Regions from separate parts of the Neobacillus sp. NPDC058068 genome, predicted to be linked through region 2. Evidence: a T-box and tRNA genes for the amino acid it is inferred to sense, from the RefSeq annotation. Region 2 holds a T-box; the other regions hold tRNA genes.

Region 1 (4,671 bases), on a different contig from region 2:
GGTTTTATCGTATATCAAGAATGTACGAGGAGACAGTCGTTCTAAATAATAACTGGGAGAAGGAGCCTGTCCACTCGTCCCATTAAATTTTTTACCATTCAATACACCCTATCTACACACCCCCATTCCCCTCCTAAATGTCGTATTTTCCTTCATGCTCGAAATCTTCAATTTGCTTTTCTGATTTTTTTGAAAAACGGGTACAAACCTAAAGCATGTCCTACCCTTGACACATATAAATACAGTACAAATCCACAACAGGGATAGATGGTAGGGAGGTAAAAATATGGATTAACTATAAAGAAGGTTTCTGTAACATCTATAGAATGATAAAAATCCCCAAAAGGAGATGGATGATTATTAAAACGATTAGCTTTGATAACACGTCATGTAGTGATGTATTATCAGCATGTTTTGATGAAAACTGGAAGCGTGAATTGACAAATGAACATGTAGTTTACACTGCTACTTCGTACAATGCGGAAGTAACACTGTATCTCCAAGGCGACTATAGTCAAGACCTTGTTTTCGATTATGGCAGCAAAATATTGGTCATGGGAAAGACCTATCATCTACCACCACACAAAGAATATCAATAAAAATGAATGTTCTTGGTTAAATAGTAGGGGGCAGATCTCCTGCTAACCTGCATTGAAAAAGCCATTCCGCTGCAAATGTTGGGAATGGCTTTTTCATTTTAACGTTCATTCTTTATAGTAAAATCGGGTATGAGCCAATAGATGAGCAATCCGGCAATGGTAGCGTAGGCGATACCGTTATGAGCATATCCAACTCCGATGATGAAGATAATCGCGACGATGACCAAATTTTTCATATTAGCCAGACTCACTTTTTCCTCAATGAGGTGACGGATTCCCATTGCAGCAATCATACCAAACAACAGGATACAGATGCCGCCCATCACTGCAACCGGAATGGATTGAATAACAGCTCCGACTTTAGCGAACAAGCCAAGAAGAATCGCAATAACAGCAGCGCCTTGAATGATCCTACTGGAAAACTGGCGTGTGATGGCTAGAACCCCGAGGTTTTCCGCGTAAGTTGTTTGTGCAGGTCCGCCGATGAAGCCCGAGATTAATGTTGCAATGCCATTCCCCCATAGGATGCTTGAAAAACCCGGATTCTTTGTCACATCTTTTCCTGTAATCTCATTTAGCACAAACATATGTCCAAGGTCTTCGATGATGGTAACCAGGGCTATCGGCGCCATTCCGAGGATTACGACCCAGGTGAATTCCGGCATGACAACATGCGGAAGAGCAAAAGTCGGTGCAGCTGCAATGGTATGAAAATCAACAAATCCACGCACCGCGGCATATGCATACCCTACTGCAAGACCGATGAGGAGCGGAAAGAGCCGGATTACCTTTGTGCCTGCAAGCGTTGCGATGACTGCTGCCAGAAGGCTGACGATAGCGACATCCCAATTGGTCGAAGCCATGCTGGTCACCGCCGTGGTTGCCAGCGAAAGACCGATAATACTTACAACAGGTCCGACGACAACTGCAGGAATTACCTTACGGACTTTTTCAAAACCGACAAAGGAAATGATCATAGATACAATGGCATAAACAATGGAAACGCTGATAAGACCTGCAACGGCTTGACCCGGTGAATGTAACTCCCCCACATACAATGCAAGCGGAGCAATAAAGGCGAAAGATGAACCTAGATACGTGGGAACCTTTCCGCGTGTAATAAGATGGAAAACCAAGGTTCCTAAACCACTGGCAATAAGTGCACTTCCTGGATCAAGGCCAGTTAGTGCCGGAACCAAAATTGTTGCACCAAACATCGCAAACAAATGCTGGAATGATAATGGGATTGCGCTTAAAAACTTTTTCAATCGTTTTCCCCCCTTTAATAGTTCCTTCATATATCATATATTTCTACTATTTATTTTTAGAATAAATTCGTAAAGTATTTTCTATATATTTTGACTTTTTAAAGCAGGGCTTCACCACAGAAAATGTAAGGGAATTTATCCTTCAATTGTATTGGGGAGAATTTTCAATTCTTTTTCATATTTTTTTGATATTTACTATGTCCATCTGTTAAACCAACAAGTTCAAATTCATTATTCTTATAAAAGTTATTTAATTTTATATTATCCGCAACACAATCTAACTGAAGATACTCTTTATCACTAATATTGTTTTGTATCAGAGCCAAAATACTTCTACCCATACCTTTCTTCATATATGGAGGAATAATGGCAAGTCTATGTAAATAAAACGATGTAGAGGAAATATCTTCTCCCCAAATATGCCTATCCCATTCACTTTGTTTTGATAAAAGTGTAAATGTAGCAACAATATCGTTATCTTTCAAAACAATATACGTTTCTTGATTAGATACCGCTTGTTCAATTTCTGCATCTTCACCGCCATCTAATAGAAACTTCCATTTGTTTATTTCATTATCTTTCATCCATAAAGCTATCTGTTTTAACATTTTTATTATTTTACTACTATCTTCATTGGTAGCAATTTTTATATTAAAACTTTCATCGTAATCCAAGTTCATTTTTTCCTCCTCATAGAGTACTAATTTTCTTTATTTATTCTTTACGTTTAAATACAACAAACTACTTTGAAATACCTGCATGTTAGTTAACTAAATCGATCGATTGTTTCCTAGACGACAAAAAAAGTAGAGATACTCTGATCTCTACTACTACGTTTTAAAAAATGACTCCGCAGGTAGGACTCGAACCTACGACCGATCGGTTAACAGCCGATAGCTCTACCACTGAGCTACTGCGGAATAATAAAAATATGATTTTATGATAATGGGCCTAAATGGACTCGAACCATCGACCTCACGCTTATCAGGCGTGCGCTCTAACCAGCTGAGCTATAGGCCCAAAGATAATGATTGGAGCGGGTGATGAGAATCGAACTCACATCATCAGCTTGGAAGGCTGAGGTTTTACCACTAAACTACACCCGCGTGCTTAAATTTGGAGGCAACACCCGGATTTGAACCGGGGATAAAGGTTTTGCAGACCTCTGCCTTACCACTTGGCTATGCTGCCACATTAAAAATTAATGGGGCGACTGATGGGAATCGAACCCACGAATGTCGGAACCACAATCCGATGCGTTAACCACTTCGCCACAATCGCCATAATGGTGGAGGGGGACGGATTCGAACCGCCGAACCCTGAGGGAGCGGATTTACAGTCCGCCGCGTTTAGCCACTTCGCTACCCCTCCATAAAAGGATATTTCATGTAAAGATGGCTCAGGACGGAATCGAACCGCCGACACAAGGATTTTCAGTCCTTTGCTCTACCGACTGAGCTACTGAGCCATTATCAACGGCATTTAATCTACCGGGATAAAAAAAATGGCGGTCCGGACGGGACTCGAACCCGCGACCTCCTGCGTGACAGGCAGGCATTCTAACCAACTGAACTACCGGACCATATTGCGGGGACAGGATTTGAACCTGCGACCTTCGGGTTATGAGCCCGACGAGCTACCAGACTGCTCCACCCCGCGATAATAGAAAGTAAATAATAAATAATATATGGAGGAGGAAGAGGGATTCGAACCCCCGCGCGGTATGACCCGCCTGTCGGTTTTCAAGACCGATCCCTTCAGCCAAACTTGGGTATTCCTCCAAATAAAATGGAGCCTAGCGGGATCGAACCGCTGACCTCCTGCGTGCAAAGCAGGCGCTCTCCCAGCTGAGCTAAGGCCCCGTGTTAATAATGTAATTTTCGACTGGTCGGGAAGACAGGATTCGAACCTGCGACCCCTTGGTCCCAAACCAAGTGCTCTACCAAGCTGAGCTACTTCCCGTAAAATAATGGCGCGCCCGAAAGGAGTCGAACCCATAACCTTCTGATCCGTAGTCAGACGCTCTATCCAATTGAGCTACGGGCGCATTCGTTTGAAAAATGGTGCCGAGGACCGGAATCGAACCGGTACGGTAGTCACCTACCGCAGGATTTTAAGTCCTGTGCGTCTGCCAGTTCCGCCACCCCGGCAATATTGGAGCGGAAGACGGGATTCGAACCCGCGACCCCCACCTTGGCAAGGTGGTGTTCTACCACTGAACTACTTCCGCATTTAAAAATGGTGCGGGTGAAGGGAGTCGAACCCCCACGCCTCGCGGCGCCAGATCCTAAGTCTGGTGCGTCTGCCAATTCCGCCACACCCGCAATATGAAAATGGTGAGCCATGAAGGACTCGAACCTTCGACCCTCTGATTAAAAGTCAGATGCTCTACCAACTGAGCTAATGGCTCGAAAAAAATGGTGCCGGCGAGAGGACTTGAACCCCCAACCTACTGATTACAAGTCAGTTGCTCTACCAATTGAGCTACCCCGGCATGTAGTTTGAAATAGGATGTTAAATAAAATTATGGTGGAGGATGACGGGATCGAACCGCCGACCCTCTGCTTGTAAGGCAGATGCTCTCCCAGCTGAGCTAATCCTCCATATGGTGACCCCTACGGGATTCGAACCCGTGTTACCGCCGTGAAAGGGCGGTGTCTTAACCGCTTGACCAAGGGGCCATAGTAATTTTCGACAAAACAATAGCCCCAAAAGGGGCTTAGCCTGGCAACGTCCTACTCTCACAGGGGCGCATGCCCCAACTACCATCGGCGCTGAGAAGCTTAACTTCCGTGTTCGGTATG
Region 2 (4,671 bases):
TGAATCTTGCCCAATCTCTGTTGAAACAATCCAGCAGCGTTCACATGTTTCACCTTCTGCTTTGGTCACAACAATAGCTGAAGTCTCTAATTTTAGCGCGTTTTCAGGGGCCTCATCGTATGTTCCAGCCACTTCAAAGCCTGAGACGATAAACAGTTGTTTCAAGTTTTCTTCAATCGAATCTAAAAGTGCCTTCGTTTTCTCATTAACATATAGTGAAACTTTTGCTGTTAACGATTTTCCAATTAATTTTCCATTTCGAGCTTCTTCGAGTGCTTTTAAGACATCATCACGAAGGTTCATGAATGCAGTCCATTTTTCTTCAAGTGCTTTTGCACCCGCTAGCTCCTGATATTCTGGAAGGTCTGTTAATTGGACACTTTCTTCAGTAACAGAAGGAATGAATTTCCATACTTCATCAGCTGTATGAGAAAGAATCGGTGAAACCAATTTTGTTAACGCAAGTAATGATTCATATAAAACGGTTTGAATCGCACGGCGCTCGTGATTGTTAACCGCTTCAATGTATAAAACGTCTTTAGCAAAATCAAGATAAAAAGCACTTAGGTCAAGTGTACAGAAATTATTGATCGCGTGATAAATACCTGCAAACTCATAGTTTTCATAAGCATTACGAACATTTTTAACCAACTTATTTAATTTAACGAGCATAAATTGATCCACTTCACGTAAATCTTCATAAGCAACCCTATTCACTGCCGGATCAAAGTCAGCTAAGTTTCCAAGTAAGAAACGGAAGGTATTACGGATCTTACGATATACTTCGGCAACCTGTTTCAGGATGGCATCAGAGACACGAACATCCGCTTGATAATCAACGGACGCTACCCAAAGACGTAAAATATCGGCGCCTAATTGGTTCATAACCTTCGCCGGTACAACGACATTTCCAATCGATTTACTCATTTTTCTGCCTTCACCATCAAGGGCAAAACCGTGGCTTAATACTCCTTTATACGGCGCTTCACCTGTTACGGCAACAGCAGTGGATAAAGACGAATTAAACCAGCCGCGATATTGGTCAGAACCTTCAAGATAAAGATCCGCAGGACGAACTAAATCTTCTCTTTCAAGCAAAACAGCTTGATGGGAGGAACCGGAATCAAACCAAACATCCATGATATCTGTTTCTTTTGTAAATGTTCCGTTAGGACTTCCAGGATGGGTAAATCCTTCAGGAAGTAAATCCTTGGCTTCACGTTCAAACCAAATATTTGATCCAAATTCACGGAATAAATTTGACACATGTTCGATTGTTTCATCGGTAATAATTTCTTTGCCATTTTCATCATAGAAAACAGGGATTGGAACACCCCATACCCGTTGACGTGAAATACACCAATCGCCACGGTCGCGAACCATATTGAATAACCGTGTTTCACCCCAGGCCGGTACCCATTTCGTTTCTTTAACGGCTTCCAATAATTCATTTCGGAAATCCTTAATTGATGCGAACCATTGTGCTGTCGCACGGAAAATAACCGGCTTCTTCGTTCTCCAATCGTGCGGATAAGAGTGCGTAATAAACGAAAGCTTTAACAATGCATCCGCCTCTTCTAAGGCTTGCACAATCGGTTTGTTTGCCGTATCGTAGAATAATCCTTCGAAGCCTGGTGCCTCGCTGGTCATTACGCCTTTGTCATCGACAGGGCAAAGTACTTCCAGGCCGTATTTTTGACCAACATAGAAGTCATCCTCCCCGTGACCCGGAGCCGTATGAACACAGCCTGTACCCGCGTCTGTCGTAACGTGTTCACCTAACATAACTAAAGAATCACGGTCATATAACGGATGTGCCGCAACAATCAGTTCTAATTCCGCACCTTTGACCTTTTGGACAACCGCAGCATCTTCCCAGCCAATTTCCTTCGTTACTGCTTCAAGAAGGGCTTCAGCCACTAAGAATTTGTTACCATTTGCGGTAACGACCACATAGGTTAAGTCAGGGTGAACAGAAATCCCTAAGTTTGCCGGAATCGTCCAAGGTGTTGTTGTCCAAATAACAATTTGGGTATCAGTATCTAGGACACCTTTCCCGTCTTTCACCTTAAAGCCAACATAGATGGATGCTGAACGCTTATCTTGGTATTCAATTTCTGCCTCAGCAAGTGCAGATTCACTTGAAGGGGACCAATAAACCGGCTTTAGGCCTTTGTAAATATAGCCCTTTTTCGCCATTTCACCAAACACTTTAATTTGTTGTGCTTCGTATTCAGGCTTCAAGGTAATATAAGGATTTTCCCAATCACCACGAACTCCGAGACGTTTAAATTGTGAGCGCTGATTATCAATTTGCTCGAGGGCATATTTCGTACAAAGCTCCCGGAATTCAGCCACAGTCATTTCTTTCCGTTTAACACCTTTATTGGTTAGAGCCTGTTCAATCGGCAGCCCGTGAGTATCCCAGCCTGGAACATATGGAGCATGGAAGCCGCTCATTGATTTATAGCGGACAATCATATCTTTTAAAATTTTGTTAAGTGCATGGCCCATATGGATATCTCCGTTCGCGTATGGAGGTCCATCATGGAGGACAAACATCTGACGTCCTTTCGTCCGCTCTTGCACCTTTTGATAAATATTCATTTCTTCCCATTTCGCCTGGACCTCAGGTTCTCTTTGCGGCAAGTTCCCACGCATCGGAAATTCAGTTTTTGGCATTAATAACGTATCTTTGTATTCCATTTTTTCTTCCTCCTGTAATCCTATCATCTAACAGAATAGCCATTTAGAACAATAAAAAAACCCTCTCATCCCTAAATAGGGACGAGAAGGTTTAATTCCCGCGGTACCACCCTGATAAATAGTACGAAACGAAAACGGTACTATCCTCTTTACCATTCGTAACGTGAATAATACGCCTGAGCCTACTATCCGTTATGGAATTCGGTCCGGAACTCGAGGGTGATCTTCCAATTCTTCTACTTTACCAGGCTTTCACCATCCCCGGCTCGCTTAAGAAAGTTTTAGAAAAATTGTACTGTCCCTGTCAACGTCATGTCTGTCGTATTTAACTTATTCAAAAATTATATGCGAAATAATGCCGATTCGTCAAGCTAAGGAATCTTCTTCTTGATGAATTTTTAACTCTGTTGCATCCACTTCATACTCTAATAAATGATCCCAATCATCAGTGCTCAGCATATCCAGCTGTGCTTCAATAAGCATTTTAAAACGAGTTCTGAAAACTTTTGACTGCTTCTTTAAATCTTCAATTTCAAGAGCTATTTTCCTCGCTTTAGATAAGGATTCGTTGACAATCCTGTCCGCGTTTTTCTCTGCTTCCTTAATAATCAGCTTTGCTTCCTTTTGGGCATTACGCTTTACATCTTCGCCCGCTTCTTGGGCAATAATAATTGATTTGTTGAGCGTTTCTTCAATATTCACAAAATGGCCTAGACGGTCTTTCATTTCATTCAAGCGTTCTTCTATTTCTTTTTTCTCTCTGAGGACTAATTCATAATCCTTTATGACCTGGTCAAGAAATTCATTCACTTCATCTTCATCGTACCCACGAAAACCTTTATTGAACTCTTTATTATGAATATCTAACGGCGTTAACGGCATGATGCCACCTCCATACGAACTGTACTTTTATATGTATAAAAAAATATTCGACACGTTATTCAAAAATCCTGCACAAAAATTGAATTATTTTTGCTTTCCAACGATAATTCGCCATTTTTCTTTTTTGGTTTTTCCATCAATCCCGATTATTTTTGCTCTACCGTGACCGCGAACAGAAATCATGTCGCCGATCTCACAAGAAAACGAAGGGTTTTCGATTAATGTCCAGTTTACTTTCACAAGCCCCTGTTGAATAAGGGTTTGTGATTTTTGCCGGGATAGATGATAAATACCAGAAATAACAGTATCCAACCGTAAAGAAGATACTGTTAAATCAGTTTCTAGCCATAATTCTTTTGCTAATATTACCTCATTGCTACTTGTTTCAATTACCTTGACACCAGCCCTGCCAATTGATTCAAGATTGCTTTTAATATATTCATTAACTTCCTTTGCCGCGAAAAATTGTATTCTCTCATCTTTCATAAGAATGTCGCCAAATTTCCCCCGTTTGAGCCCTAAAGACATAAGCGTTCCCAAAACCTGACGATGTTCAATTGTCACGAACTTCGATGGATAGTGAATTTCGAAAAGGCTAATTTGAAAATCATCACCGTTAGCAGTCAAATAATCAGGGTAGAGGAAGGCTCTTTTTCGTTCTAGATCATGACTGCCGCCAAAAAGCTGATAGTTCACATTGCCATTTTCGCCAATGAGCATTTTGACTATTTGCTGCTCCCTAGGGTCAAGAAAATCAGTAAGTTTTGGTGTATATTGGGTCTCGACATAACTCTTCCACTGTATTACTTGGTCAATAAAGTCCCGTTCTTCTGGCCGGAAATGCTGATAAATGTTCATTGATTAACACACAACCTATATTCAAATTACCTGAAGCAGCCAACCATATACACTGTATAATCCACCGATGGCAAGATTGAGAACAAGGATCGCAACAATTGGAGAAATATCCATCATCCCAATTGGTGGAATGATTTTTCGAAATGGTTCTAAATATGGTTCGCAAATTCTAGCCAAAAATTGGCCAATCGAGGATTCCCTTGCATTCGGGAACCATGACATTAA
Region 3 (4,671 bases), on a different contig from region 2:
AGGTTGGGGGTTCAAGTCCTCTCGCCGGCACCATTCTTTTCGAGCCATTAGCTCAGTTGGTAGAGCAGATTGCAGACTTCATTGAATAAGCTTCTGCGGGCAATCTGCGAGAAAGAACGAAAGTTCTTTTGAGCATCTGATTTACCACAATTAAAGATTAGTGAATCATCTTAGTATGAGCCATTAGCTCAGTTGGTAGAGCATCTGACTTTTAATCAGAGGGTCGAAGGTTCGAGTCCTTCATGGCTCACCATTTTAAATTAATATGCGGGTGTGGCGGAATTGGCAGACGCACCAGACTTAGGATCTGGCGCCGCAAGGCGTGGGGGTTCGACTCCCTTCACCCGCACCAATTAATATCTATAATGCGGAAGTAGTTCAGTGGTAGAACACCACCTTGCCAAGGTGGGGGTCGCGGGTTCGAATCCCGTCTTCCGCTCCAAAAGTGCCGGGGTGGCGGAACTGGCAGACGCACAGGACTTAAAATCCTGCGGTAGGTGACTACCGTACCGGTTCGATTCCGGTCCTCGGCACCATTTAAAATAATAATGCGCCCGTAGCTCAATTGGATAGAGCGTCTGACTACGGATCAGAAGGTTGTGGATTCGACTTCTTCCGGGCGCGCCATATAAACGGGAAGTAGCTCAGCTTGGTAGAGCACTTGGTTTGGGACCAAGGGGTCGCAGGTTCGAATCCTGTCTTCCCGACCATTCTTCTTACTTCTTTATGGGGCCTTAGCTCAGCTGGGAGAGCGCCTGCTTTGCACGCAGGAGGTCAGCGGTTCGATCCCGCTAGGCTCCACCTTGATTTAATTATATATTTGGCGGTGTAGCTCAGCTGGCTAGAGCGTACGGTTCATACCCGTAAGGTCGGGGGTTCGATCCCCTCCGCCGCTACCAAATATCTTAAAGTTGTATTCTACTTGGACCTTTAGCTCAGCTGGTTAGAGCAGACGGCTCATAACCGTCCGGTCGTAGGTTCGAGTCCTACAAGGTCCACCATTAGCTTCATATTATTACGGAGGAATACCCAAGTTTGGCTGAAGGGATCGGTCTTGAAAACCGACAGGCGGGTCATACCGCGCGGGGGTTCGAATCCCTCTTCCTCCTCCATATTGTCTTTATTATTATTATCGCGGGGTGGAGCAACGAGCGTTGCTTCAATGAATAATCTGCGAGTTGTATCAATCGAGCTGCTTCTTGAGTAAGCTTTCTGAGATTGATACAGTCTATGTAAGCTTAGAGCATGGACGAATTCTTATAACTTTTATTGTCGCGGGGTGGAGCAGTCTGGTAGCTCGTCGGGCTCATAACCCGAAGGTCGCAGGTTCAAATCCTGTCCCCGCAATTCGGTCTGGTAGTTCAGTTGGTTAGAATGCCTGCCTGTCACGCAGGAGGTCGCGGGTTCGAGTCCCGTCCAGACCGCCACTATAGTGGCTCAGTAGCTCAGTCGGTAGAGCAAAGGACTGAAAATCCTTGTGTCGGCGGTTCGATTCCGTCCTGAGCCACCATTTTTTATTTGAATAGGTACTTATTATGGCGATTGTGGCGAAGTGGTTAACGCACCTGATTGTGGTTCAGGCATTCGTGGGTTCGATTCCCATCAGTCGCCCCATATTATTTTATGCGGGTGTAGTTTACTGGTAAAACCTCAGCCTTCCAAGCTGATGTAGTGGGTTCGATTCCCATCACCCGCTCCAAAATATGGGCCTATAGCTCAGCTGGTTAGAGCGCACGCCTGATAAGCGTGAGGTCGATGGTTCGAGTCCATTTAGGCCCATTATTTTTTTATTCCGCAGTAGCTCAGTGGTAGAGCTATCGGCTGTTAACCGATCGGTCGTAGGTTCGAGTCCTACCTGCGGAGCCATTTATGGGGAAGTACTCAAGAGGCTGAAGAGGCGCCCCTGCTAAGGGTGTAGGTCGGGTAACCGGCGCGAGGGTTCAAATCCCTCCTTCTCCGCCATAAAATATTTGGCCCCTTGGTCAAGCGGTTAAGACACCGCCCTTTCACGGCGGTAACACGGGTTCGAATCCCGTAGGGGTCATACAAAAAAACTGATGATAATTATCATCAGTTTTTTTGTATTCTTTTTTAGATTGTCCAGATCACTCCTCACCAAATTTCCCTTATCTTTGGTTTGTTTTCACATAATAACATTATATCGAGATAGCATTTTTCTTTTAACTATTTTCTCGGATGTATTGGTACCGCTTACATTTTCCTCAAATGTACTAATTTCAGACTATTTTTTTATTAAAAATCAAATAATTTTTTTGCTGCATTTTTAAAAAATTTTTATAAAAAACTTTATAGAATTATGTCGATTGCTGCAAAATTATATGTCGTTCTGTGCTGAAATTTGATGAAAAACCCCTCATTATAACAGCCTGTATCGGTTGTTGTCAGAAAAGATAAAAAAGTTTTTCGAGGCATATGCTTCATTTGCACTTATAATTGGTCTTTGAAATACATATTTTCATTGAGGATGAGGAGAGCCATGACAGTGAACACGATATTTCCGACTGATTATCAGCTGCACTTATTTCACGAGGGGAATTTTTTTCAAAGTCATCAGCTTTTTGGCGCTCATATCTTTAAGGATTCCGACAAGGTTTATACACGATTTTGCGTATGGGCCCCTAATGCCAGCCAGGTGCGGCTTACGGGCGATTTTAATAACTGGAATGGTGAAGGATATGAACTACGAAAAGTTAATGATGAAGGCGTATGGATTCTAATTTTAAACCAGGAACTAGAAGGAAGGCTTTATAAGTATGAAATTTTCTCACAAACAGGGGAAAAATTTTTAAAAGCAGATCCGTTTGCATTTTATTCGGAATTAAGGCCAAATACTGCTTCAGTTGTGTATTCGTTAAGCGGTTATAAGTGGGAAGACGATAATTGGATGAAGCGAAGAGAAAAACAGAACCTTTTATCAGAGCCAGTAGTTATTTATGAAATCCATCTAGGATCTTGGCGAAAAAAACCAGACGGAAGCTTTCTGTCCTATAAAGAATTGGCCACAGAAATTATTCCATATGTAGTGGAGCATGGCTTTACCCATATAGAATTATTGCCGCTTGTCGAGCATCCGCTCGACGATTCGTGGGGATACCAAGGGACAGGTTACTTTTCAGCAACATCCAGATATGGTACACCTGACGACTTTAGATACTTTATTGACCAATGTCATCAGCATGGGATTGGTATCATTCTTGATTGGGTTCCTGGACATTTTTGCAAGGATTCGCATGGTTTATACCGCTTTGATGGAACACATATTTATTCTTACAGCCATGCTGAAGATAGAGAAAATGTAGTATGGGGTACTGCGAACTTTGACCTTGGAAAGGGAGAGGTACAAAGCTTCCTCATCTCAAATGCACTTTTTTGGATAGATTATTTTCATATTGATGGGTTTCGGATGGATGCGGTTGCTAATATCATTTATTGGCCTAATTCCTTTGGGAATAAACGCGAAAATCCATTTGGAATTAACTTTTTGAAAAAGTTAAATAAGGAAGTCCATGAGTATGATCGGCATTTTTTAATGATAGGAGAGGATTCAACCGACTTCCCTCAAGTAACAGGCACCGTTCAGTACGGCGGGCTTGGGTTTGATTATAAATGGAATATGGGCTGGATGAATGACATGCTGGAATATGCGGAAACTCCACCATTTTTGCGCTCAGAGGTTCATTCAAAAGTCACTTTTTCACTTTTATATACCTATTTAGAAAATTTTATGCTGCCATTTTCGCACGATGAAGTGGTTCATGGGAAAAAGTCGCTCCTAGATAAAATGCCGGGGGATTATCGGGAGAAATTTGCCCAGCTAAGACTGTTACTAGGTTACATGTTTGCGCACCCCGGGAAGAAACTACTATTTATGGGCTTTGAATTTGGCCAGTTTTCCGAATGGAAGGATAAAGAACAACTTGATTGGAACTTAATGGAATATGGCATGCACGAGAATCTAAATGCATATGTAAAAGTATTGATAAAACTGTATAAGCGTTCAAAAGCACTATATGAATTGGATCATTTACAGGATGGATTTGAGTGGATTGACGCCAACAACAGCAATCAATCAATTTTCTCATTTATTCGGAAAGGGAAGAAAGAAGCAGATAGCCTCATCATTATTTGCAACTTTACAGCGATTAGCTATCCGGTTTATCGGATTGGGGTCCCTAAATCGGGTGAATATCGAGAAATATTTACTAGTGATCAAGAAGAATACGGTGGGACTGGATTGATAAATAAAAAAACAATTTTGGCGATGGAAGAGCCATTTCATGGGCAGCCATATTCAATTAATTTAACAATTCCCCCGTTTGGTTTTCAAATAATAAGACCAGTAAACAAACGAAAGGAGAGAAAAGGAAATGGCAAAGAAAAAGTGCGTAGCCATGCTGTTAGCAGGGGGGAAAGGAAGCAGGCTTAATTCGCTGACAAAGGATTTGGCGAAGCCGGCTGTACCCTTTGGGGGAAAATATAGAATTATCGATTTTACGTTGAGTAATTGCACCAATTCAGGTATCGATACGGTAGGGGTTCTTACTCAATACCAGCCGCTGTTGTTAAACTCTTATATTGGAATTGGGAGCGCCTGGGACCTTGATCGCAAAGATGGCGGTGTGACTGTTTTACCGCCGTATAGCGAGTCTT

What was found. The T-box of region 2 lies ahead of ileS (isoleucine--tRNA ligase). A T-box ahead of a tRNA ligase gene usually reads a tRNA of that ligase, here a tRNA-Ile.
Region 1: it has a tRNA-Ile gene. The T-box ahead of ileS (isoleucine--tRNA ligase) is inferred to sense a tRNA for this amino acid. The anticodon was not compared.
Region 3: it has a tRNA-Ile gene. The T-box ahead of ileS (isoleucine--tRNA ligase) is inferred to sense a tRNA for this amino acid. The anticodon was not compared.

Annotation. Positions count from the first base shown of each region.
Region 1 is NZ_JBHVSI010000016.1:14-4,684, reverse strand. It holds gene ACFVSW_RS18390 (hypothetical protein) at 438-599, shown strand; gene ACFVSW_RS18385 (uracil-xanthine permease family protein) at 698-1,867, opposite strand; gene ACFVSW_RS18380 (GNAT family N-acetyltransferase) at 2,032-2,547, opposite strand; tRNA gene ACFVSW_RS18375 (tRNA-Asn) at 2,716-2,787, opposite strand; tRNA gene ACFVSW_RS18370 (tRNA-Ile) at 2,814-2,887, opposite strand; tRNA gene ACFVSW_RS18365 (tRNA-Gly) at 2,900-2,973, opposite strand; tRNA gene ACFVSW_RS18360 (tRNA-Cys) at 2,985-3,058, opposite strand; tRNA gene ACFVSW_RS18355 (tRNA-His) at 3,073-3,148, opposite strand; tRNA gene ACFVSW_RS18350 (tRNA-Tyr) at 3,154-3,238, opposite strand; tRNA gene ACFVSW_RS18345 (tRNA-Phe) at 3,263-3,335, opposite strand; tRNA gene ACFVSW_RS18340 (tRNA-Asp) at 3,373-3,449, opposite strand; tRNA gene ACFVSW_RS18335 (tRNA-Met) at 3,453-3,526, opposite strand; tRNA gene ACFVSW_RS18330 (tRNA-Ser) at 3,556-3,648, opposite strand; tRNA gene ACFVSW_RS18325 (tRNA-Ala) at 3,657-3,729, opposite strand; tRNA gene ACFVSW_RS18320 (tRNA-Pro) at 3,753-3,829, opposite strand; tRNA gene ACFVSW_RS18315 (tRNA-Arg) at 3,838-3,914, opposite strand; tRNA gene ACFVSW_RS18310 (tRNA-Leu) at 3,929-4,017, opposite strand; tRNA gene ACFVSW_RS18305 (tRNA-Gly) at 4,023-4,097, opposite strand; tRNA gene ACFVSW_RS18300 (tRNA-Leu) at 4,107-4,191, opposite strand; tRNA gene ACFVSW_RS18295 (tRNA-Lys) at 4,202-4,277, opposite strand; tRNA gene ACFVSW_RS18290 (tRNA-Thr) at 4,286-4,361, opposite strand; tRNA gene ACFVSW_RS18285 (tRNA-Val) at 4,395-4,470, opposite strand; tRNA gene ACFVSW_RS18280 (tRNA-Glu) at 4,474-4,548, opposite strand; partial or broken rRNA gene rrf (5S ribosomal RNA) at 4,590-4,671, opposite strand, start outside.
Region 2 is NZ_JBHVSI010000002.1:38,740-43,410, forward strand. It holds gene ileS (isoleucine--tRNA ligase) at 1-2,706, opposite strand, end outside; T-box leader at 2,781-3,023, opposite strand; gene ACFVSW_RS02385 (DivIVA domain-containing protein) at 3,073-3,588, opposite strand; gene ACFVSW_RS02390 (YlmH family RNA-binding protein) at 3,673-4,446, opposite strand; gene ACFVSW_RS02395 (YggT family protein) at 4,468-4,671, opposite strand, start outside.
Region 3 is NZ_JBHVSI010000017.1:245-4,915, forward strand. It holds tRNA gene ACFVSW_RS19115 (tRNA-Thr) at 1-33, shown strand, start outside; tRNA gene ACFVSW_RS19120 (tRNA-Lys) at 178-253, shown strand; tRNA gene ACFVSW_RS19125 (tRNA-Leu) at 268-352, shown strand; tRNA gene ACFVSW_RS19130 (tRNA-Gly) at 368-442, shown strand; tRNA gene ACFVSW_RS19135 (tRNA-Leu) at 448-536, shown strand; tRNA gene ACFVSW_RS19140 (tRNA-Arg) at 551-627, shown strand; tRNA gene ACFVSW_RS19145 (tRNA-Pro) at 634-710, shown strand; tRNA gene ACFVSW_RS19150 (tRNA-Ala) at 729-801, shown strand; tRNA gene ACFVSW_RS19155 (tRNA-Met) at 823-899, shown strand; tRNA gene ACFVSW_RS19160 (tRNA-Ile) at 925-1,001, shown strand; tRNA gene ACFVSW_RS19165 (tRNA-Ser) at 1,020-1,112, shown strand; tRNA gene ACFVSW_RS19170 (tRNA-Met) at 1,274-1,347, shown strand; tRNA gene ACFVSW_RS19175 (tRNA-Asp) at 1,351-1,427, shown strand; tRNA gene ACFVSW_RS19180 (tRNA-Phe) at 1,435-1,510, shown strand; tRNA gene ACFVSW_RS19185 (tRNA-His) at 1,539-1,614, shown strand; tRNA gene ACFVSW_RS19190 (tRNA-Gly) at 1,626-1,699, shown strand; tRNA gene ACFVSW_RS19195 (tRNA-Ile) at 1,706-1,779, shown strand; tRNA gene ACFVSW_RS19200 (tRNA-Asn) at 1,792-1,866, shown strand; tRNA gene ACFVSW_RS19205 (tRNA-Ser) at 1,872-1,962, shown strand; tRNA gene ACFVSW_RS19210 (tRNA-Glu) at 1,973-2,044, shown strand; gene glgB (1,4-alpha-glucan branching protein GlgB) at 2,498-4,447, shown strand; gene ACFVSW_RS19220 (glucose-1-phosphate adenylyltransferase) at 4,389-4,671, shown strand, end outside.